Regions from separate parts of the Anabaena sp. FACHB-1391 genome, predicted to be linked through region 1. Evidence: predicted binding sites of a transcription regulator. Region 1 holds the regulator's gene; each other region holds the start of a gene.
What was found. Region 1 encodes NtcA, which controls nitrogen genes in cyanobacteria. Its sites were predicted from a motif close to TNTGTANNNNNNNNTACANA; they were not measured.
Positions count from the first base shown of each region.

Region 2: the regulator NtcA is predicted to act here: its motif matches at 3,514-3,533, upstream of rpe (ribulose-phosphate 3-epimerase).
Region 3: the regulator NtcA is predicted to act here: its motif matches at 7,025-7,044, upstream of H6F62_RS18560 (DUF3120 domain-containing protein).

Region 1 is NZ_JACJQS010000014.1:68,180-75,908, forward strand. Features, by position in the region: gene H6F62_RS08960 (hypothetical protein) at 1-2, opposite strand, end outside; gene H6F62_RS08965 (ParA family protein) at 19-672, opposite strand; gene H6F62_RS08970 (hypothetical protein) at 731-886, opposite strand; gene H6F62_RS08975 (DUF3146 family protein) at 1,220-1,483, shown strand; gene H6F62_RS08980 (pre-16S rRNA-processing nuclease YqgF) at 1,485-1,907, opposite strand; gene H6F62_RS08985 (DUF3084 domain-containing protein) at 2,104-3,552, opposite strand; gene ntcA (global nitrogen regulator NtcA) at 3,877-4,548, opposite strand; gene fabI (enoyl-ACP reductase FabI) at 4,923-5,699, shown strand; gene hisB (imidazoleglycerol-phosphate dehydratase HisB) at 5,793-6,404, shown strand; partial or broken gene H6F62_RS09005 (ATP-binding cassette domain-containing protein) at 6,470-7,085, shown strand; gene H6F62_RS09010 (polysaccharide biosynthesis/export family protein) at 7,703-7,729, shown strand, end outside.
Region 2 is NZ_JACJQS010000031.1:36,885-44,613, reverse strand. Features, by position in the region: gene H6F62_RS14890 (hypothetical protein) at 240-539, shown strand; gene surE (5'/3'-nucleotidase SurE) at 568-1,260, opposite strand; gene H6F62_RS14880 (S8 family serine peptidase) at 1,664-3,256, opposite strand; gene rpe (ribulose-phosphate 3-epimerase) at 3,559-4,266, shown strand; gene moaA (GTP 3',8-cyclase MoaA) at 4,434-5,420, shown strand; gene rpsD (30S ribosomal protein S4) at 5,678-6,286, opposite strand; gene hetR (heterocyst differentiation master regulator HetR) at 7,156-7,729, opposite strand, start outside.
Region 3 is NZ_JACJQS010000050.1:36-7,764, reverse strand. Features, by position in the region: gene rimO (30S ribosomal protein S12 methylthiotransferase RimO) at 1-829, opposite strand, end outside; gene btpA (photosystem I biogenesis protein BtpA) at 1,520-2,332, shown strand; gene H6F62_RS18575 (vitamin K epoxide reductase family protein) at 2,397-3,386, shown strand; gene nadB (L-aspartate oxidase) at 3,722-5,398, opposite strand; gene psbU (photosystem II complex extrinsic protein PsbU) at 5,547-5,975, opposite strand; gene H6F62_RS18560 (DUF3120 domain-containing protein) at 6,291-7,022, opposite strand; partial or broken gene H6F62_RS20745 (hypothetical protein) at 7,466-7,729, opposite strand, start outside.

The sequences.
Region 1 (7,729 bases):
ATAATTCATCTCCTAACATTATCCATCTAATAAATCAACAAAGTAATCGTATAAATGTTCTAAACCTTCATAGTCCCAAATATATTTTCTATCTTGATAGATAGCAAATTGCATCTGCTCTTGACAATCAGGCATTTCATCCGCAACTCTGTATCTTTGAGGTTTCAAATCGTCTTCTAATCTCTCAACGATCTGATATATAGAGGATTGTGATATTCCTAAAGGTACAATTACTACCTGTGGAGCATAGCCTGCTTTTGTTTCCAATTGAGCAATAACTTTTAGAGTTCTGGGAAGATTACGCAATGCTTTGATTTCCTGAGATTTATTAACTGGTACTAAAATCAAATCCGGGTCATTCCCTACTATTGTTTGTACAATATTTTTTAGAGGACTGTCAATATCTAAAACAATATGGTCATATTGCCCTTTTGGTAGCTCTTTCGGGATTGCTTCACGCCTTCCATTATACATTACTGTACTATTTTCTAGCCATTCCCAATCTTTTGATTTTTCTGGATTGCGATCAATGTAAAACTGCCAAAAATCTGCCTGATCATCACAATCAATTAGAAGTGTACTATCTTGTCTGTTAAGAAGAACACCAGCAATATGAACAGCAAGGGTAGTTTTTCCCACACCACCATCATTATGAGTACATAGGATAATCAATGGAAACAGCCTCCCTAAAATCTAAGTATTAAGACAGCAATAGCACAAGAGAGCGATCTTAGCCAAAAGACACACAAGGACTATCAATTTCTACCGCTGGAGTAAATGAACTACAAAAATTTACGGTAGCACAATCAACATCTAACTCATCAGGGTGAGTACACTGTAATTTAACATAAAAAGCACAGTCTTGACAAATAGTTTTATATAACATTGGCTGCAAGTCAATGACGGGACTCCATGGTGAATAATCCTCAAGTTGAGATAAAACCCACTACCTTGTATATTCTGTAGTGGGCAATAGCAGTAATAAACAATGTCGTTCTTATTATCTGTTATTTTCGTAACAAAATTGATTCCTGAATGCAATTATTGCATTATTATCTTGCATTTATTGTCATTTGACTACAAATCAGCAGTTAAAAACCCAGACCTTACTAACTTATGTTGTCTTTATTAGTTTATTGATTTAAGCTATTTTTAGTACGTAAAATAAATAGCCTACATAAATAATTGGCTTTTATCCCATACCTGACATTAAATAAGCGTGAGTGCAAAACGTCTGCCAGAAACTACTGCCCATGTTAGAATTATCCGCCAATCTTGGCAACAGGGCTTTCTTGAAGGTGAAGTCAGCGCTGGTAATTTTCAATGGCATTTCCAGTGGCATTTTCGTCGGGGGGAACTTTCTGTAAAGCCTTCCCAAGGTCGTGCTTTAATTAAAGAACCTCTAGGACGGTTTTTAGAACAACAAGATTATCAATTAGAACCTGGGGGGGATTATGCTTTTACAATTCGGGCTGAACTCTAAATTATTTGTTAGTTAGTCGGTTCAGGTATCTTTCAATTAGAAGGACTGCCACAATATCATCTATTGCCCTGGGAGGTTGACGCATTCCTTTGGGTAATAGTTTAATTATACCCTGGGGTGGATACATCTGCCAATAGCGATCGCGTGCTTCTAAGGTAGAATAACGTTCATCAACTAAAATAATATTTGTGGGTTTACTTAATTCTTGATTAAGTTGCTGTTTCCACTTTTTAGCTGTTGTTTGATCTCCCATCACTATTAATGATACAGGAAACTTTTGCAATTGTACTTCAATGTTAGCGATCGCCTCTTCTGCTAATATCACTTTATGATAATACAGTTGTCTATCTAATCCCATTACCGCAATACCACATTTATCACGACCAGGATCAAATCCTAAAACTACAGGTTGTGTATTAGTCATTGGTTATTAGTCATTAGTTCTTTGTTGTTATCAATTTTTACTGTAAGTCAATCATTTGTTATTGTAAGTCAATCATTTATAATTGTAAATTCGTCATTTGTTATTGTAAATTAATTATTTGTTATTGTAAATTAATTCAGTAATTGTGTAAAGTTTTGCTTTGTTATTAGTTTATGTTAAATTGATTTTTGATTGTTCACGTAGTGAAAAGAATTTGTCCATTTAATAAAGCCACTAATTTTATTCTTAATGGACCAATAGTATAAGTATCCTCTGCGGCTACGGCTTTAACTTCTATCTCTTGCTCTGTTTGCTGTAATTGAGTAACAAAGCGAACAAAAGTCCCTTCTACTTCTACAGCTTCAACAATTCCCGCATTTCGAGCGCGAAATTGAGAAGCAGAAACTAGCAAATCTAGACGTTGACGCAGTTGGTCAGATGTCATATTAATTAAATCGGCTGTAGTTGTAGCCAGTACCTCACCTGATGAAAACACTAGTTGATTTCGGGCTGCATCTGCAAAAAATTCGATTTGCTTTTCACCTCTAACGTAATTACCTGCTGAAAAGATTCGTACTACATATTCTCGACCATCTTTAATTTGTGCAATTAATTGATCAACTTGATTTTTAGTCACACGCAGTATTTCTGTATTTGTAGATTTAGCGCCAGGTTCAGTTAATTGAATATTGGCATTACGATTAGCTTCTTGTAAAATTTGGATAATTGCCTGAGTTGCCATAATAGGTTTATCAACAGTAATTAACCCTGCCACTATCACTTGACCCCTAACTAAACCTAATTTACCCAACCGGAGATCACGGTAAGACTGATAATATTTTTCTAATCTAGCTACTTCTTGTTCTAAAAATTTTTGTTGTTTTTCCAATTCTTGTAAACGAGATTCTCTTGTCAGAATAATTTCTTCTCGTTGTTTAATTTGTAGATTGCGGTTTTGAATCAGCTTATCTAATTTAGTAATTTTGCGATCGCGTTTTTCAATAGCCGTCTTTGCCTCATCAATAGCTTGCTTACTTTGAGCATACAATCTTTCTCGTTCTGACTTTAATTCTTGCACTGCACTTTGTAATGTCAGGCGCTGATTGTAAAGAGTTTGTAATTCAGTTTTAGCTTGTTGATATTGAACCACAATTCCACCGAGACGACGTTGAGTTTCATAAAGTCGTACTTGAGTTTTAGCCTGTTGGTTAAGAGTACGATTCAATTGAGATTGTGTAGCTTTTTGTTTAGTATTTGCCGCTCGCAAATATTTATTGATAGTTTGTAATTCCTGTTGTACCTGACTTCGTTCTTGTCTGCTTTGATTTAACTCACGTTCTACCTGACCTTTTTGAGTTTCTGCGGTTTTCAGTTGTTCCCGCTTTTGTCCCAAGTCCCTTTGAATATCCTCCAACTCAAATAAACCCTTTCGCAATCCTTCATCAGCAGCAAATAGAATTGCTAAAGTGGTTGCAGAAATCAGACCACCCGTAAAAATAGTCACAATTACAGCGGTTTTTTTCGGACGCAAGTTGAAGAGTGAGAGACGTGCTTTACCAACTCGTGTGCCGATGCGATCGCCCACGGTGGCAATCACGCCTCCCAGGATGAGAATTGCTGCAATTAGGATGTAACCAGTGGTCATTGTTAGCTACGGAAATGCTGACCAGTCTAGCCTACTACGTTCAACCATTGTCTGTGGATAAATAATCAATGGAGTGGGGGTAATTTTGGAATTGGTTGCCCCTAATATCTAAAAATTCGTACCAATTCCATTACCTGACCAAAAAATTTTAGATTTTAGATTTTAGATTGGGAATTTTCGGTACAACCCTCGCCCCTTCAGGGCAGAACTAATCCAAAATCGCTAATTTAAAATCCCCAAGCTCCACACTTTAGGGTGGAGTCAATCCAAAATCCAAAATCGTAAATCCAAAATCTATTGACCTTACCCCATAAATTATAAATTTTAAGTAAATTGCTTACTTAAAGCGACAGGTTTATGCACAGTAATCTTCTTTTTATGAATGGAAATCATTTTTTTCTCGCGTAAATCTCCCAGGAGTCTAGTCACAGTAACGCGAGTCGAGCCAATTGCTTCAGCGATCGCCTGATGTGATAACTTCAGATCAATGGTAATGCCATCAGCAGAAGGAACGCCAAAATCACGACAAAGAATCAGTAAAAAACTAATTAACCGTGAACCCATGTCGCGGTGAGCCAGAGTTTCAATCATCATCTCCGTCTGGAGAATCCGCGAAGACAGCCCTCGCAGCATTAACATTGATAATTCTGGATTTTCCTTTAGTGACTGCTCCACTTGTTCAATTGGCGCTGAAAGCAATTCTACAGTGGTAAATGCCACTGCATGATAAAATCGATCAGACTTATTACCTGTCAATAGAGACAGCACGCCAAAAACGCTATTTTCCCTCAGCAGAGCCACCGTTATTTCTTCTCCTGCTTCATACACCCTCGACAGTTTCACCGCACCCTTGAGAAGAAAATAAACTCGTTCAGCAGGATCTCCCGGAAAAAAGATCGTCTTATTGCGTTCAAACGTCTCGACAACCGGGGGAAAAGCCCCGGTGGCCATCTGACGAAAAACATTTGCTAGGGCTTTGTCTTGTGTCACGATCATCTCCCTTCCCCTACCCAATGCCAGAAAAACAAAAACTAATTACCTAAGAATACACCTGAAAAATCAATAAAGCACCGTTATTTTTTTTGTTTTTCCTATACCCAAATTCATATTTCCTAACCCTTCGTTGATTATGATACATAATTTTGGTTCAGGTTAGCTAGTAATTATTGATAAGTAGTTCTGCTAGTTATCGTCTCCAGGTTTTGCCCCAAAGCTGGGAAATTTCTTGAGAATCTTTACAAATATGGTTATGATTTGCCGGGTACTTCCTGCCTACTCTTTGCGGATTTTAGAAAATTTCTAGGCTCACAAAGTTAAACTAGGGTCAGATTCTAGTATGCTCCTAATGATGAATTATATTAGCAAAGTTTATGCTGAATCTGTCTGGAAAAAATGCCCTAGTTACAGGTATTGCCAATAACCGTTCTATCGCTTGGGGAATTGCCCAGCAACTGCACAAAGCGGGGGCTAATTTGGGTATTACCTACTTGCCAGATGACAAGGGTAAAATGGAAAAAAAAGTGGCTGAATTGGTAGAACCGCTCAACCCTAGTTTGTTTCTGCCCTGCAATGTTGAAAATGACGAGCAAATTCAATCTACTTTTGAAACTATCCGGCAAGAATGGGGGAGATTAGATATTCTAGTCCATTGTTTGGCTTTTGCTAAAAAGGAAGATTTGACCGGAGGTTTTAGCCAAACTTCCCGTTCTGGTTTCAATACAGCTTTAGAAGTTAGCACTTATTCTCTTGTACAGTTAAGCGGTGCTGCTAAACCTTTGATGACTCAAGGCGGAAGTATTATTACTCTTACATATTTGGGAGCAGTTAGAGCAATTCCTAATTATAATGTTATGGGTGTGGCTAAAGCAGGTCTAGAAGCCAGTGTTCGTTATTTAGCAGCCGAATTTGGTCCTGAAAATATTCGTGTTAATGGCATTTCGGCTGGTCCTATTCGCACTTTAGCTTCTTCTGCCGTCGGTGGTATCCTAGATATGATTCATCATGTTGAAAAAGTAGCCCCGCTCCGTCGCACTGTCACTCAATTAGAAGTAGGTAATACAGCCGCTTTTTTGTGTAGTGATTTGGCAAGCGGTATTACTGGACAAATCCTGTATGTAGATGCGGGATATGAAATCATGGGGATGTAAGAAGAGGCCGGGAGCAGGGGGCAGGGAGAATATTTATTGCCCCTATTACCCATTACCCATTACCCATTACCCATTACCTATTGCAACTGACAAATGACAACGGACAACAAACAAACACCTCGCATAGTCTCAGTTCACCGTACTACTGGTGAAACAAATATTTATGTCACTATCAACCTTGATGGTACAGGTATATGTAAAGTATCTACTGGTATTCCCTTTTTAGATCACATGCTTCATCAAATCGCCTCCCATGGGTTATTTGACCTGGATATTCAAGCTCAAGGTGATTGGGAAATTGATGATCATCACACTAATGAAGATGTGGGAATTACCTTGGGACAGGCATTATTTCAAGCTTTGGGAAATAAAAAAGGAATTGTCCGTTTCGGTAATTTTACTGCTCCTTTAGATGAAGCCTTGGTACAAGTGTCCTTAGATTTCTCCGGTAGACCTCATCTAAGTTATGGTTTGGTAATTCCTACTCAACGGGTGGGGACTTATGATACACAATTGGTGCGGGAGTTTTTTGTGGCCTTGGTAAATCATAGCCAAATGACGTTACATATTCGTCAATTAGATGGTATTAATTCCCATCATATTATTGAAGCTGCTTTTAAAGCCTTTGCTAGAGCTATGCGAGTAGCAGCGGAAATTGATCCACGTCGAGCAGAAACCATTCCTAGTTCCAAAGGTGTATTATAAAAATTCCCGACAGCGGTTAATATGTAGATAGTTCTCAATAGTCAGTAGTTGATAATTTCACGTCCATGAATTCTGTTGCAGACAACTCCAATGCTCGACAAAATCCCCTAGACAAACAACCTGTAGTCCTGACTTGTGAACTACGAAAAGTCTATCGCACCGGATTTTGGCTCAATCAAAAAGTTGTATCCCTGAAAAACTGTTCTTTACAAGTGTATCCAGGAGAAACCTTTGGCTTGCTCGGTCCCAATGGTGCGGGTAAAACCACTTTGTTAAAATTGTTGTTGGGAATTATCCGCCCCACATCTGGAAGGGGATTATTATTAGGTCAACCCATAGGTGACGTTAAAGTTAAACAACATATTGACTACCTCCCGGAAAATCCCTATTTATACGACTATCTCAGTGGTTGGGAATTTTTAGAGTTAGCAGCGGGTTTATTTCAAATTCCCCAAAAATTACAACCTCAACGTATTCCCCAATTAATGGATAGCTAGTTTAGAATTTGGTGCTGATGGTTGTTGGCAAGGTATACTCGAAGAAAATGACTATGATTTTCTATCTAGTCTGGGTTTGATGGGTGGAAAAATCATTACCATGAATCTATCACGTCAATCTCTAGAAGAGTTTTTTATTCAGCAAATTCAAACCAGAAATCATACCCTGTCTGAATTGATTTAATCAGATAGCAAACGAAATCAGAAAGTAGCACTTTATCGTTTTTGCTTGATGGTAAATGGCTGTCCAGGGTATCAGCTATGGCGAATAGATTGGTGATTAAGATAACTAACATTGGTAAATTTTCATGGATAAATCAGCCATAAGTAGTAATTTTATTTTTCACAAGACTGCTATATTTACAGCTTAATCTGTAGTACCACAGTAGATTTCAGAGGTGTTTAAAAGGTCTAAATTCATATTTGTCGAAAACTTTAAAATATGCTCTTAGGTAAAAGTCAAACAAGGTAAAAATGGAAAGCGTGTAGAGATATCTAAAAAATAAAATTATGAATCTGATATTTTAGAAAAAAATCTCTGAGGAGAAGTGGAAAATATAGAATCGAAAATTGTTATAAAAATTGAGAATTAAATTGTCTAAATAAATTTAGAGGTGAATTAACTTCATGGAAAATATAAAATCCATATCCCAAAGCAATAAATTACAATTACTTATGTCCGGAAAATTAAAGATTTATGAGAAAATAAAATTGTTGAGCCACTGCGATGTTTAGGTGTAATCAACGTTAAAATGTTTCAGAATAACTGCAAATATCGTTATCTCCAAGTCTCAGGTAAGTATGCTTAATAAAAATTTGTGTAAATTC
Region 2 (7,729 bases), on a different contig from region 1:
TATTTTGGGTAGATTTTATCACTTCCCAAGCATTCTCTTAATAATCAGGAATTACGTAAAACGGAAGGAAAGTAAGGGTAATTCATGAATTACCCCTAGGTAATAATAAGGCTTATAGCTACACCTGACTGTTAGCTATATTCTGTTTAAGTCCTAATAATGCTGATGATTTCACTGTTGGCTGAATATATAGGAATATCACTGTAATGATTTTTTCTCAAAATTGGAGCAAGCCAGAAATGATTGCAATTGGAGTGGAAACCAAAGTCAGCAGGTTAGAATCTATTGTTGAACAAATTGGAGACGCTGTACTGTCTACAACTGAAACAATTGAACGTCTTGGTCAAAGAGTAGATTCCCTGAGTTTACAACTAGAAATCCAAGGAAAACAAGTACAGCAGCAAAGTTATCAGATTTTTGCCTTGTGTGACGCTGTCCAAAGTCTGGCGGACTCTCATAAGGAGTCAATACGACAAATCACTCAATTGTCACAAACTTTAGATGGACTCCTATCTTTAATCCAAAATTCAGATGAATAATTACCACAGTTGATGTTAAAAGCTAATGTTAAACTCTTAACTTTGTCACCGCAATTTTTCCAGAAAAACATATATCAACATCACTATTAGGAGTTCGCTCTCGTTGCCCGTATTCTCCTATGTAGCAAAAACCATCATCTTGTATGCGATAATTAACAGGTAAAGGCTTTGTACAAGGTTGACAAAATATTACCTCTGGAAATGCCGCCTCTGGTGACAAATGGGGTAAATTGACATTCCAAAAACATCCGGGTTCTAGAGGAAGTTGAATTAAATTCTCTAATAATTGGGAAGTCCATTTACTAGCTGCATCCCAATTATAATCGAGATTGCCGCGACGATAGTGAGAAACAGCAATTCCTGGAATACCGTGTATTGCTGCTTCTCTCGCAGCAGCGACAGTACCGGAAATATATTGATCAACTCCTAAGTTTCCACCAGCATTAATACCTGAGATTACGTACTTGACATTTGGATCAAGATGTGATATTGCAACTCTCACACAATCAGCAGGAGTTCCTCCTACTGCATACTCCAAATCAGAACGACGTTCGACGTTAATTGGCTGATGGGTAGTCACTTGATGTCCACAGCCTGATTGATGTAATTGTGGTGCCGCAATAATCAGTTTAGTCTTGTCATATTTAGTGCTTACGGCTTTGAATAAAGCTGCAATACCTGGGGCATCAATACCGTCGTCATTGGTTAAAATTATAGTCATTATTCGTTAGTGAGTGGTCACTTGTCAATCTGGAATATGGTTTGGTGGGTGATACTACCGGAAGTTATTTTAATTCACCGCCATATAAATGTAACATAACTTGAGTAATTTTAACATCTTTGTTGTTTATATTTGTTGTTTATAATTGTGATTTAATGAAATTACTTGAGTAGTTTAGTATAGAAATGGTTAAGGTGTCAAGATGGGACAGTTCCCAAACTTGCTGCTAGTTAGTGCTTTTACCTTTGGTATTGGTATCACCGCTTCTTTACATGGTGCAAACACTCATAACTTGTCTGGGTTAGCAGTATGCAGTATGTGACAATTATACTTGTGGTGTAACATAGCTGATAGCGCGTTTTTTAGTGGTTCATCTTCATTATTGCAATTATAAAAAAATAGATCACTTTTCACCTACAGTCCACCAAGCTAAAGCATAAGGTTGAACAGCTTCATTAACCTGCTTCTTAAATTCTACCCGAATTTTATAATTACCATTAGTAGAAACTGGACAAAAGATATGTTCAATATTATCCACTTCACTCACAGAAGCACACATAACAACTTCATTGTTCTTCCCATTTTCCTCAACCAAATAAACATCAAGATTATTTAATCCCTGATCTTTAAATGTTTCCCCCAGATCATATTGTTGATTATTATTTTTATCATTTAACTCTACCAAACGATCCCAACTTAAAGTAATAGCTACAAAATTATTTGCTTTTAAACCGCTTTTAAAAACATATTCCTGAGCAGTATTAGCATTAACTCTATCATAATTCCAACCAATTGATGGTATAGGCGCATTAGCTTTCCATTGACCACCATTTAATTGTTGATAAGCTCGAAAAGCATTTAGATGACCTGCTCCCATTTGAGCATCTAAGGGAATTTTTACATCTTGATAAGCTTCCGTTACTAACCAATCTTGATTTTGTTTATCAACTAATGTTCTCGTCATTCCTAACCGTAAACCATCACCACTATCTTGAATTTTATCTGCTGCATTGAGTAATATAGCTTTCATCACTTGATGACGACGAGCATCAATGCTCCAATTTAGTTGTTTATTTCGCAATTGTCTATCAGTAAACTCTTGCAATAATGCTACAGTAGCAGTAACCTGTGGTGCAGCAAAACTAGTACCTGTAGATTTATTAATTTTACCATCGGGATTAAGTAAAGGAATATTAGTACCAGGAGCAACTAAACTAATTGCTCTTCTATTACCAATATTAAATTCCTTTCCAGTTAAACGATCTTTTATTTCTTGACTGTTATTAGTCAAATTAGAAACGTGAACTTTATCAAAAATTCCGTTTCGTTCTGAGGAAAAAGCCACATTAATTGCGTTAAAATTGTCTGTAGGAATAGGAATCCCGCCTTTACCTTGATTTCCCGCAATAGTATACACAACATCATGCACACGACTAGACCAGTCAATACATAATGTGAGTAAAGCATTTCCATCTAAAATAGCTTCTGGTCTAGAATCACGATTTAATGGTTCACCAAAACTAAAATTAATAGCTCGAACATCACCACCATTTTGTAAAGCGATGTGTTGCGCTGATAAACACTCCTCCGGTTGACCATTTTTTCTCATAGACCCCACAGCGGAAGAATATAATCGTGCATTGGGTGCTACACCAGGAAAAGCTTTATCTTGACTTACCATGACAGCAGAAACATTATAGGCATGAGACTCAACATTAAAATTTGACTTAGCTACAAGATTGCGGATAAAAACCGCTGTTGGTGATACAGCACGATTTTTAGACACGGCTTTGTCCCAGCCAAACATTCCTGGACGACCGATTTCTACTTGACCAATAGCAATTTTTCTTCCGGTTAAATTATAAGGAGCTTGATGTAACTTCAAAGCATCAATACCTTTATAATCTAAAAAATTTGTAACTTTTACACCAGCAAAGGTTGGTAGAGTTAAGCAGGAAAAACTTAAACCCCAAAAAATTATCCAATTTTTGTTCATGAGCTACTAAGTAAAATACAAGACTTAAAAGATATGGTACAAAAGGCAATGTATAAAATCTAAGAAGTGAAAGAGAAGATGCAAAAGGCAATGTATACAATGCTAAAGGTAAAAGAAAAAATGCAAAAGGCAATGTATAGGGTATCAGAAAGATATGATTTTTATCTTTTCTTTCTTCTCCTGAGTCCCGACTTCTGACTCCTGATTTTCACTAAAAAACTTTTTTACTCTTGCCTTAATTAATAATTTATCCATATTTTGTTACAATACCTACAGACGAAGACGCTTAAAACCCACTAACCATGACCCAAAATTCATCTCAAAAGCCCATAGTTATTGCTCCATCTATCCTATCAGCAGATTTTAGCCGTCTGGGTGACGATATTCGCGCCGTAGACAAAGCGGGAGCAGATTGGATTCACGTTGATGTAATGGACGGACGTTTTGTCCCTAATATTACAATAGGTCCTCTGATTGTGGAGGCGATTCGTCCGGTTACAACTAAACCCCTAGATGTCCACTTGATGATTGTTGAACCAGAAAAGTATGTAGAAGGTTTTGCTAAGGCTGGTGCTGATATTATATCCGTCCATGCTGAACATAACGCATCTCCTCACTTACACCGCACTTTGGGACAAATCAGAGAACTTGGTAAGCAGGCTGGAGTTGTACTGAATCCTGGTACACCTTTGGAGTTAATTGAATATGTGCTGGAATTGTGCGATTTAGTGCTAATTATGAGCGTTAACCCCGGTTTTGGTGGTCAAAGCTTCATTCCTAGCGTAGTTCCTAAAATCCGCAAATTGCGTCAAATGTGTGATGAACGCGGTTTAGATCCTTGGATTGAAGTTGACGGGGGTCTGAAAGCTAATAATACTTGGCAAGTTTTGGAAGCTGGTGCTAATGCTATTGTAGCAGGTTCGGCTGTATTCAATGCTCCTGATTATGCTGACGCGATTCACAATATCCGTAACAGTAAGCGTCCAACTCCAGAATTAGCTGCTGTTTAATTTAAATACTTCTGATCAAGTACAACTTAGATCCTCGATTTCTTTGAGAAGTCGGGGATTTATTTTATATTTTTATAAAATTTGATGCCTTTGAAAAATCAGTTAAGATGATGTTAGTACAATCGCTCTAAGTAATTGACTTCCCTAATATGACAACCAGCGCAACTATAAACAAGGTGGACTACCTCCGCATCAGTTTAATTGATCGCTGCAACTTTCGTTGTCAATACTGTATGCCCGAAGGTGCAGAACTTGATTATATCGTCAAACAGCAATTATTAACTGATGAGGAACTGCTTACCCTCATTCAAGAGGTATTTATCCCCGTTGGTTTTACCCGCTTTCGTTTAACTGGTGGTGAACCTTTACTCCGTCCTCATGTAGTTGATTTAGTTGAGAAAATTGCTCATCTTCCCCAAACTGAAGATCTAGGAATGACTACAAATGGATTTCTACTCGCTCCCATAGCCCAAAATCTCTATGATGCAGGTTTAAAAAGAATTAATATTAGTTTAGATTCTTTAGATCCACATATATTTGCAGAAATTGTCGGTAATCATGGACGTGGACGCTGGCAACAAGTGTGGGAAGGTATCCAAGCTGCTTATAGGGTGGGATTTAACCCGTTGAAATTAAATGTAGTGGTAATTCCTGGCGTTAATGACCATGAAATTTTAGACTTGGCTGCTTTAACTATTGATAAACAATGGCACGTTAGATTTATTGAATTTATGCCTATTGGGAACAAAGACCTATTTAGCGATCGCGGTTGGGTATCTTCAGCAGATTTACGTCAATCCATTTATGAGCGTTGGGGCTTGACAGAATCGCAAGTTTGTGGTAATGGACCTGCGGATATATTTCAAATTCCTGGGGCTAAAGGCACACTAGGATTTATTAGCCAAATGTCAGAATGTTTTTGCGATCGCTGTAACCGGATGCGTCTTAGCGCCGATGGTTGGCTACGTCCTTGCTTATTAAATGAAACCGGTCAAATTGACTTAAAATCATCTTTACGCGCTGGTATTAGTACCACAGACCTACAAACACAAGTGAGACAAATTTTAAATATCAAATCAGAAATAAACTTTAAACAACGTGACTCTGGTACTCTCGGCACTTATGCCCGTACTATGTCCCAGATTGGTGGTTAGTCAGTTAATATCAGGGAATCTTAGATTTTATAGGGCTGACACAATTGTCACAAAAAATAAATTATAATCTTCTGTTTTTAGCTAGAGATTTAGCTCTGATGATTGTTCTCGTAGACTCTCGAAGAGAGGACTAAAGTCCTCACTACGATTTAGGGTATTATGCCAGCAAGTTCTGTTTTAGATTTTGGATTGTCAATGCCAAGAAAAACAATTCCCATCCAAAATCCAAAATCCAAAATCCAAAATCCAAAATTGTCCTAGGCTTGACGTGAGTAGTATTCCACCACAAGTAGTTCATTAACTTGTAGTGCCACCCATTCCCGTTCAATTATACTATTGACCTTACCAGCCAATTTAGTTTTATCAAACTCTAAATGACTAGGAAGATTAGCTAAACCGGGATATTGCAGGTTAGCTTCCACTAACTTCTTAGAAGCTTCTCTGTTTCTCACAGCAACTTCCTCACCGGCACGGCATTGATAGCTGGCAATATTTACTACTCGACCATTAACAGTTACGTGACCATGATTCACCAATTGACGAGCGGCCGGGATTGTCGGAGCCATACCCATACGGAAAACGGTATTATCCAAGCGCATTTCTAACAATTGCAGTAATACCTGTCCAGTAGAACCAGCTACTCGTCTAGCTTTACGGACATAGCGCAGCATTTGTTTTTCGGTCAAACCGTAGTTCATGCGGAGTTTTTGCTTTTCCTCTAAACGGATAGCATACTCAGATCGCTTTTTACGGTTTTGACCATGTTGTCCTGGGGGATAAGCGCGTCTAGCACTCTTCCGAGTTAAGCCTGGTAATTCGCCTAAACGACGGACAATTCTGAGGCGGGGTCCTCTATATCGGGACATGAGTTTCCTTAATTTAATCCTTCTAAAATTTTATTCAGACCTACTATTATGACATAGTTCCCAATCATAATAGACATTTTATAGGTAAATTGTCTTCTATTTACAGATAATATTCACAGCAATCAATCAGTTAAATCCACCAACTTTTGGCGTATTTTTGGTGATTACACCGACCTGACTGAATGGGAGAAGATGGGGAATCAGATTCTCAGGTAGCATAACCTTGGTTAATTGGAGAATAGTTATCGAAAGAAAGCAAAAAAATTAGTAACTTTGGGAACAAATCAACAAATTATTGCTTCACTGTATTTACAGCATCATTGATAATTATAGGTGATTGTTAACCAGTAGTTTAGCGACTATGACTGTTACCGATTCCTATCGAGACGACCATCAGGTTTGTACCTACTAGCTCATTGAGTATAAGTACCACAGCTAAACCAGCATCTCAAATTTTTGCCCCAACACTTCAACCACGGGAGTGATCCTGATTATGTAGTCAGAATTTATCAGCCTACACAAATTACACCTGTGGTTGCCCTTGATTTCTGTCACCACAATATCCACAGGATTTAGCAACCTGTGTAGATAGGATTAGTAACAGTGATCAGATATCAACAAATTTAGACACTTTTGTTAAGTGTGTCCCCGGTTTACGTCGGCAAATTGATTTGTGTCCCACCTAGGCATGAGATACTTTTATTGATGCCAGTGAAGGATATAGAGTTTTGGCGGATTATCTACCAATATATTGGGTTACAATCCAAATAAGAGAATATAGGCAAGCCCATCAGTTCCCATGAATAAATAGATTTATCACTGTACTCCTGGTAAGTGTGCCACCCTACGCAAGATACAAATAGTGTCTTCTATTCATCCTTATGACCAAAAACCATTTGTAAGATCATTGGTACTCCCCCCTCCTGGTGATATTTATCCCCCCAAGAACGAATAACTTCGTCTAATTCGTCTATTGCTTGCTCGATTTGATCAGCCGGAATATCCAGTTCTTCCACAGCCCGCATCGTGTTTGGTTTCCGATCTGCCCAATATTTCATCATCCGGAAATATCGGGCTGTATCCTCTACCATCGTGTATGTGCGCTCTTGATCATCAGCAGGAGAATAAAAAGGACGAGTTAGAGCATAAAAGGGCATACCCCAAGGAGAATCAATGCGTGTTACTGTTCCTGAATACAAGAGCCGACGCTTGATATGTTCTGCTAATGCTTCACTCAAGGGCATTTGGTGACTAGGGGGTAAGTCCTCCTGCGATCGCTTATGAAGAAAGTCAATTAACTCCATAAATTCAAATGAGGTGACTAACTTAGCATCAGGAAGATTTTTCGGTAGCTTTTGCTCAATTTGTTTTTTCTCTTCGCTGGTTAGACTCGTACCAGGAACACGGGATCTTCCTGGTTGCCAAGGATATTTTTCCATCCAG
Region 3 (7,729 bases), on a different contig from region 1:
CTTGCCAAGGACGATTCATAGCCCGGAGAATTTCTGGGTGGGAATGTTGCAGGGGTAAATCTAAATATGGTAAACAGTTGGGGGTTTCTTCGATGGCCGCCATTACATCTGGTGTTAATCCGGTGGGATAGGCGTAGTGCATTCTCACCCAAGGTATATCTACTTTCCCTAAAGCCCGCAGCAGTTCGGCTAATTTGGGTTTTCCGTAAATATCTAGGCCGTAATTGGTGGTGATTTGAGAAATGAGAATTATTTCTTTCACACCTTGATCTGCCAGTTGTTGGGCTTCGGCTACTATTGATTCAATGGTACGCGATCGCTGGTTTCCTCGCAAATGGGGAATAATGCAAAATGCACACCGATAATCACAGCCTTCAGCCACTCGCAGGTAAGCTACTCCTTCGGTTGTTGTCCGATAACGCGGTGTGGTTTCATCAGCGATATAAGTAGGTTCGGCGGTAATTTCTTTAACTCTCTCTCCTTGCTCTACTCGCTCGATCACATCCACAATTTTGTGATAATCTCCTGTCCCCACTACCGCCACCGCTTCTGGCAATTCTTCCAATAATTGTTCTTGAAAGTGTTGGGCCATGCAGCCTGTAATGACGATTTTCTTATTAGCCTCCGCTAGTTCTACTAGGGTTTTTACTGATTCCTGTCGTGCTGCTTCAATAAAACTACAGGTATTAACAATTACGTAATCTGCTAATTCTTCGTTGCTATCTACACTATAGCCTGCGTTTACTAGCAGCCCTAACATATGTTCTGTATCAATGCGATTTTTCTCGCAGCCCAGGTGAGAAATGGCAACTGTTGGCTTTTCACCCATCATGTTCAATAAATGTTCCGTTTTTCCTTGCTAATTAACGTTCAAATTGGGTCGGGATATATAGATAAATAACTCCTACCCAACTACCCGTTACTAATTACCAGATTTTACCTGTATAATTAGCTACTTTAATTAGTAAATACAATCCCCCAACCTCTTCTATTTTACATATAGAGGCGGTGTCATGATCCTTCTACTAATTTGTTTCCCAGGGTAATCTTGAGCATCTTTGGGTAAGTCTGACACTCGTAATATTTTTTAACAATTCGCTTATTGGTATTTTAAATTACCGCAGCGTGGGCTTTGTTAATTTACCCATTGGGAAGCCGACCCGGAGGTCTGTTTTGAGAAGCCGCTACCCAACCGGGAAATCGCACTGGCGACCACGCCCATCAAGCAGTAATGCTACTCCGGCATTTACAATTAAATGACGGGAAGCTGCCTTGCATCTTGTGAGTGGCAAACTTCTCTTCTAATCAGATTTTATCTTAACATATCTTAGGGAAGGTTGAAAGTTAATTTCCATCTTGAGGAGGAGGTTACAACCTGACCATGAAAAAACCGCTTAGGACTCACACAGCAGGGAACAGGGAACAGAAAAACCGGCGTTGCATAATGTCGGTATGAGTTATGTTTCGCGCCAAGGCGCAAAGAGTAAGAGTTTGAGAATGTGCGAAGTAAATTAAAAACGTGGACTTATATCAGTTATTTAAAACCCGAACCCCAATTATTGGCGTAGTGCATTTGCTACCCTTACCTACTTCAGCCCGTTGGGGAGGTAGTCTCAAAGCAGTGATTGACCGCGCTGAACAAGAAGCCACAGCCCTTGCTAGTGGAGGGGTTGATGGGATTATCGTTGAGAATTTTTTCGATGCCCCATTTACTAAAAATCAAGTTGACCCGGCTGTTGTCAGTGCCATGACTGTGGTTGTACAACGTATACAGAACTTGGTTACTGTGCCTGTGGGATTAAATGTGTTACGCAATGATGGCAGAAGTGCGATCGCTGTTGCTAGTTGTGTTAATGCACAATTTGTTCGTATTAATGTACTTACAGGTATAATGGCAACTGACCAAGGACTAATTGAAGGGGAAGCTCATCAATTACTACGGTATCGTCGAGAATTAGGATCTGACGTGAAAATTTTTGCTGATGTTTTAGTAAAACACGCCCGTCCGTTGAGTTCTCCTCATCTCACTGTTGTTGTGAAAGACACTATTGAAAGGGGTTTGGCTGATGCGGTAATTTTATCTGGTTGGGCTACTGGTAGTCCTCCTGAGCAAGAGGATTTAGAACTAGCTAGTGCTGCGGCTGCTGGAACTCCCGTTTTTATTGGTAGTGGCGCAAGTTGGGAAAATGTTAGCACTCTCCTACAAGCAGCAGATGGGGTAATTGTTTCTAGTTCTCTCAAACGTCATGGTCAAATTCAGCAACCCATAGACCCCATTCGCGTCAGTCAATTTGTGGAAGCCGCCCGCAGACCTCTGTTGTCTGAACTATGATGCTTTTGATTTGCTTGATTTAGATGATTTCTAAACTAATTACCAATTACCAATCACTAATATTATGACTCGTCGTCGTTCTACTCCTAGTATTTATAAATGGTCGCGTCCAGCCATTGGAGCGATCTCCGGTTTTGGTATCCTGAATACAGGTTATCTCACTTTTGAAAAGCTGACCGGCAGCGCCCCGGTTTGCACTACACCAGAAAATGTTAAGAGTTGTGTAGATGTCCTTTCTAGTCCTTGGGCTACAGTTTTTGGTCAACCATTACCTGTATTTGGTTTATTGGCATACATGGGTATGTTTATATTCGCTTTAGCTCCTTTGGCATTGAACTCAGGGGAAAATAACAAAAGTCAGAAACAACTAGAAAATGTGACTTGGTGGTTGCTGTTTATAGGGGCGATCGCTATGTCGGTTTTTAGTGGATACTTAATGTATGTACTAGCATTTGAACTGAAAGCTATTTGTCTTTACTGTATCGCTTCTGCCTTATTTGCATTAATCATGTTAGTGTTAACCGTCATGGGTAGGGATTGGGAAGATAACGGACAACTTTTATTTACCGCTTTAATTGTAACGATTGTGACGCTAATTGGGACTTTAGGAATTTATTCTCAAATCAGCCCATCAGGTAATATTACTGAATCAACTGATGGAAAACCTACAGCAATCACCTTTACCCCAAAACAATACCCAAATCCTGAATTTGGCTGGGAAATTACTACTAAATCTGGAGAAGCGGAAATAGCCCTAGCCCAACATCTGGTTAAATCTGGTGCTAAGGAATATGTAGCCTATTGGTGTCCCCACTGTCACGAACAAAAGTTACTTTTCGGGAAAGAAGCTTATCAAATCATTAATGATAATTCTAAGGTAGAGTGCGCTGGTGATAGTCCCAATGGTAAACCAGAATTATGTAAAGCCGCAAAAATTCAAAGTTTCCCAACTTGGATTATTAATGGTAAAAGCTATAGTGGAGTACAAAGTCTAGAAGAATTAGCAAATATCACAGGTTATACAGGTCCGAAAAACTTTAAATATTTCCGTTAAAAATTAGTAAGACTTACGCAATTGTGACAAAAAATTATTATGTTTTGTTTGTAGTCAGGGCTTTAGCCCTGATGATTGTTCCCATAGCCTCTAGAAGATAGGACTAAAGTCCTAACTACGATCTCATTTATTAGACCAGTTGCGTAAGTTATCATTGGAAATGATAGCGTTTCCCAGTCTAATGAAGTACAAAATTATCTCCGTTTATCTGCGTCCATCTGCGTACCCTTCGGGAAGCAAGCTACAATTATTACTGCTTGTACCTCACTTGAATGGGAATGGCGATAAGGTAATCAGGTGAATATATATTTATCTTTAATTTCACCAATTACCAATTACCCATTACCCATTACCCATTCTTGATTTTTCACCAGAGTATGCACTTGCCAATTAGGATCAGTTTGGGGGTAATCTAAACGATAATGTCCACCACGGCTTTCGGTTCTAAAAACAGCACTTTTGAGAATTAATTCGGCCACATCTAATAAATTACGAGTTTCTGCCCAAAGCCGCAATTCCTTTTCAATTTTCGGTTGTTGAAAATTAACTGATTGTCCAGGCTGTAAACTTAATAATAATTGACTTAAAGGTAAAGCTGCAAAGTCTTTTTGCCAAGATTTGATTTGAGAAATGGCAGTTTCTAAACTTGATTTTTCTCGACAAATACCCGCACTTTGCCAAACTATACGGGGTAAATTTTGGCGAATTTCTGCTAATTGTCTTTGTTGATTTTCCCAATCAATTGCAGACGGGTTAACTGCAAAATTTCCATTTTTAATAAAGTTAACAGATTTCTGTTTTTGAATTATCAATTTTTCATGATCAACATTAGCCATTTGCGCCCCAAAGACAATACATTCTAAAAGAGAATTACTGGCTAAACGATTTGCACCATGTACCCCCGTACTAGCGGTTTCCCCAACAGCATATAAACCGGGAATATTGGTCGAATTAGTCACATCTGTGAGAATGCCACCCATCCAATAATGGGCGGCGGGAGAAACGGGAATGGGTTGATTAAAGACATCAATACCCCAACGTTGACAAACGGCGATGATATTGGGGAAACGATGACGAATTTTCTCAGGGGGAATAGGACGCATATCTAACCAAACATGGGCTGTAGCCGGGTCAGAGGCGGTATTTTGTAAATGACTAAAAATTGCTCGACTCACCACGTCTCGCGGCGCTAATTCCCCAGATGGGTGGTAATCAAAAGCAAAACGTCGCCCGGTATCATCCACCAGGTGCGCCCCTTCACCGCGTACGGCTTCACTAATAAGAAAACGTCCCGGTTTACTCAAGGCTGTAGGATGAAACTGCACAAATTCTAAATCCCTAAGAATCGCCCCCGCCCGCCAAGCAATGGCCACACCATCACCTGTACTTACTTCTGGGTTAGTAGTTTGGGCAAATACTTGACCACCGCCACCCGTAGCTAAAATTACTGCTCCGGCTCTCACCCAGGTAATTTTACCTTGATAAAATAGGCTAATTCCCAAACATTGACCTGTTTGGGGTTCTATCCACAAACTCAAAGCCAAAGCTTGCTGAATTACTTTGATATTCTGACGACGCAGAACTTGATTTTTCAGGGTAGTTGTAACTTCCCTACCAGTGGTATCAGCCGCATGGAGAACACGAGGACGAGAATGGGCTGCTTCTAAGGTTAAGGCTAAGTTACTTTCATGACGATCAAAAGCGACTCCTAAATTAACCAGGGATTGAATACAACTGGGAGCTTGTTCAGCTAAGAATTTTACAGCAGCTAGATCACATAAACCCGCTCCGGCTTTTAATGTGTCTTCAATATGCAGTTTTGGCGAATCTTCTGGGGCGACGGCTGCGGCTATACCACCCTGCGCCCAATCACTAGCGGATAGGGAAACTGTTTCTTTAGTAATTAGGCCGACTTGTAAGGATGCTGGTAAACATAGGGCTGTATATAGTCCCGCTGCACCAGCACCGACTACTAAAACATCAAATTGGTTAGGAATATCTATATCAGACAAGGTGGGGTAATGGGTAATAGGTAATGGGTAATGGGTAATGGGTAATGGGTAATGGGTAATGGGTAATGGGTAATGGGTAATAGAGAAATTTATTAGACTTTTTGCCTATTGCCCCTACCAATCACCAATTACCAATTACCAACTAAGGTTATCTGTAGATACCGTTGTTAATGCGATCATCACCTTCGTTGAAGTTAGGCTCAAATTCTGTCACGGTGAAATTATCCAAATTGGCTTGCAAAAGTGCTTTTTGTTTATCGCTCAATTTTGCCAAATTTAATACATCCTCTACTTTGTTGTAAGGAGCATTTTTGATAATTTTCTTAGCCAAGGTGGGATATAGTCCTGGATACTTTTGGAAAGCAGCGATATTGGTATTATTCAAATCAATTTTTTTACCAAAGTCCGTTCCCAGTTTCTGATCTGCTTTGTTTTGGCGAGCAAGTGCTAAAACTGGAACTTGATTTCCTGCAAAGCTATTGAAACTAACAGCTTGGGCTGTCTGAGTAGTTCCCAGCATTCCCCAACAACCTAGCAACAATGTAAATACAGTGAATAAACGCACCAATCCTTTCACGATTTTTTACCTCTTTCTATCAAACAGCAATTAAATTGTTGATTATTTGCAGCCACAAGCCATAAACCGTAGGGCATAAGCCAGAATTTTCAGGTTGTTAGAGCAGTTTCTATTCTAACTTGATCCTGATTTTCTCATGGTTTAGCTTCTTCGTTTTAGCTTGGGATCTTGCACAACAGTCATCAAGAACTAATATACAGCGTATCAATATCCACAATATTCACTACTATTTGGTTTACTTTGACTTTTGCCAAAAATTCTTCCTCATAGCACTTACGCGCCTATTTTTGGGTGTTTTCCCCATTGATGGGAATTTCACGCTAGAACCGCTGCTATTAAGAATAGACTGTCTACTAGAATTGTACTCAAAATTGCCCCTCCAAAGGCATACCAATGGCATTGTTTATTCAGTAAAGAGACTGTTCCCACTGTCATCAGTATCAGGGCAAGAATGACCGCCCAGCCCTCTCCCCAGGGTGTTTCGACTTGTTCTAAGGCATTTTGTAAGATTTGTGAAGCTCCTGCGGGATCTATTCTCATAATTTGTCGCCAATAGGGCATCAAATCTACTAAATAAAAATAAATATCGGTTAAAACTGTCCCCAGCAAAGAACCTAAATAGAACCAATTGCCGATTTTACCCCAATTTTTCGCTAAACACCACAAAGCAAAGGGTAATCCTAGTGATTCTATGGGTATATGCCAAATTGGTTCATATCTTAACCAACCCCAATAAATTGCCCCTGTCAACCAAGTCCAGCTAAACCCAAAGAGTAAATCTCCCCATAAATAGGTTCTTGAACTTGACATTAATCTCATACTGAACCAAAGTAAAAAGCCTGTTGAAAATACACTTAGCGCAGGAAATGATCTTACTAATGGTGCTTCCACAAACACTGGTACTGATACTAAAAATACCGACGCTGCAAATACTAACCAATTTTGTCGGGAAGATATCAAGTTTGCTAAAGAGGTTTTTTTAATGCCATCACCAATATCTAACGTAGGGTTAGTAGCTGTATAGGAAAAGAATGTATGATTAATCAAAGTTTCTAATATTTGTTACTAAACTTTACTTATCCCACAATATCATAATTGATAATCCCCCCTGGGGGCATCTTGATTATACACGAAATTTATTTATAGGACTATGCACTCAATAATTTCACGAGTTTTGGTAATTTCAGCCGGGGGGCTTGACAGTGTTTTGAGTTTCGGGTATGATGATGTTATTGGTGGAAAATAGTGCGTCCATATATATAGAGTTTTGAATTACTAAGATTATTATTTCCAAAATAAATCTCCGCAGTAGGGAAATATTAACCGCAACTTCTGGAAATACAAGATTGATTAAATAACTTGGATATTTTGTTATAGGGATATAAGTTATTTCTATAGGATTTTGGGAAAAAAGATTTTTCTCAATAAACAGGGGTCTATTCTCATGATTATTGAGAATTTTGTCAATAATTTCACGAGTTTTGGTAATTTCAGCCGGAGGGCTTGACAGTGTTTTGAGTTTCGGGTATGATGATGTTATTGGTGGAAAATAGTGCGTCCATATATATAGAGTTTTGAATTACTAAGATTATTATTTCCAAAATAAATCTCCGCAGTAGGGAAATATTAACCGCAACTTCTGGAAATACAAGATTGATTAAATAACTTGGATATTTTGTTATAGGGATATAAGTTATTTCTATAGGATTTTGGGAAAAAAGATTTTTCTCAATAAACAGGGGTCTATTCTCATG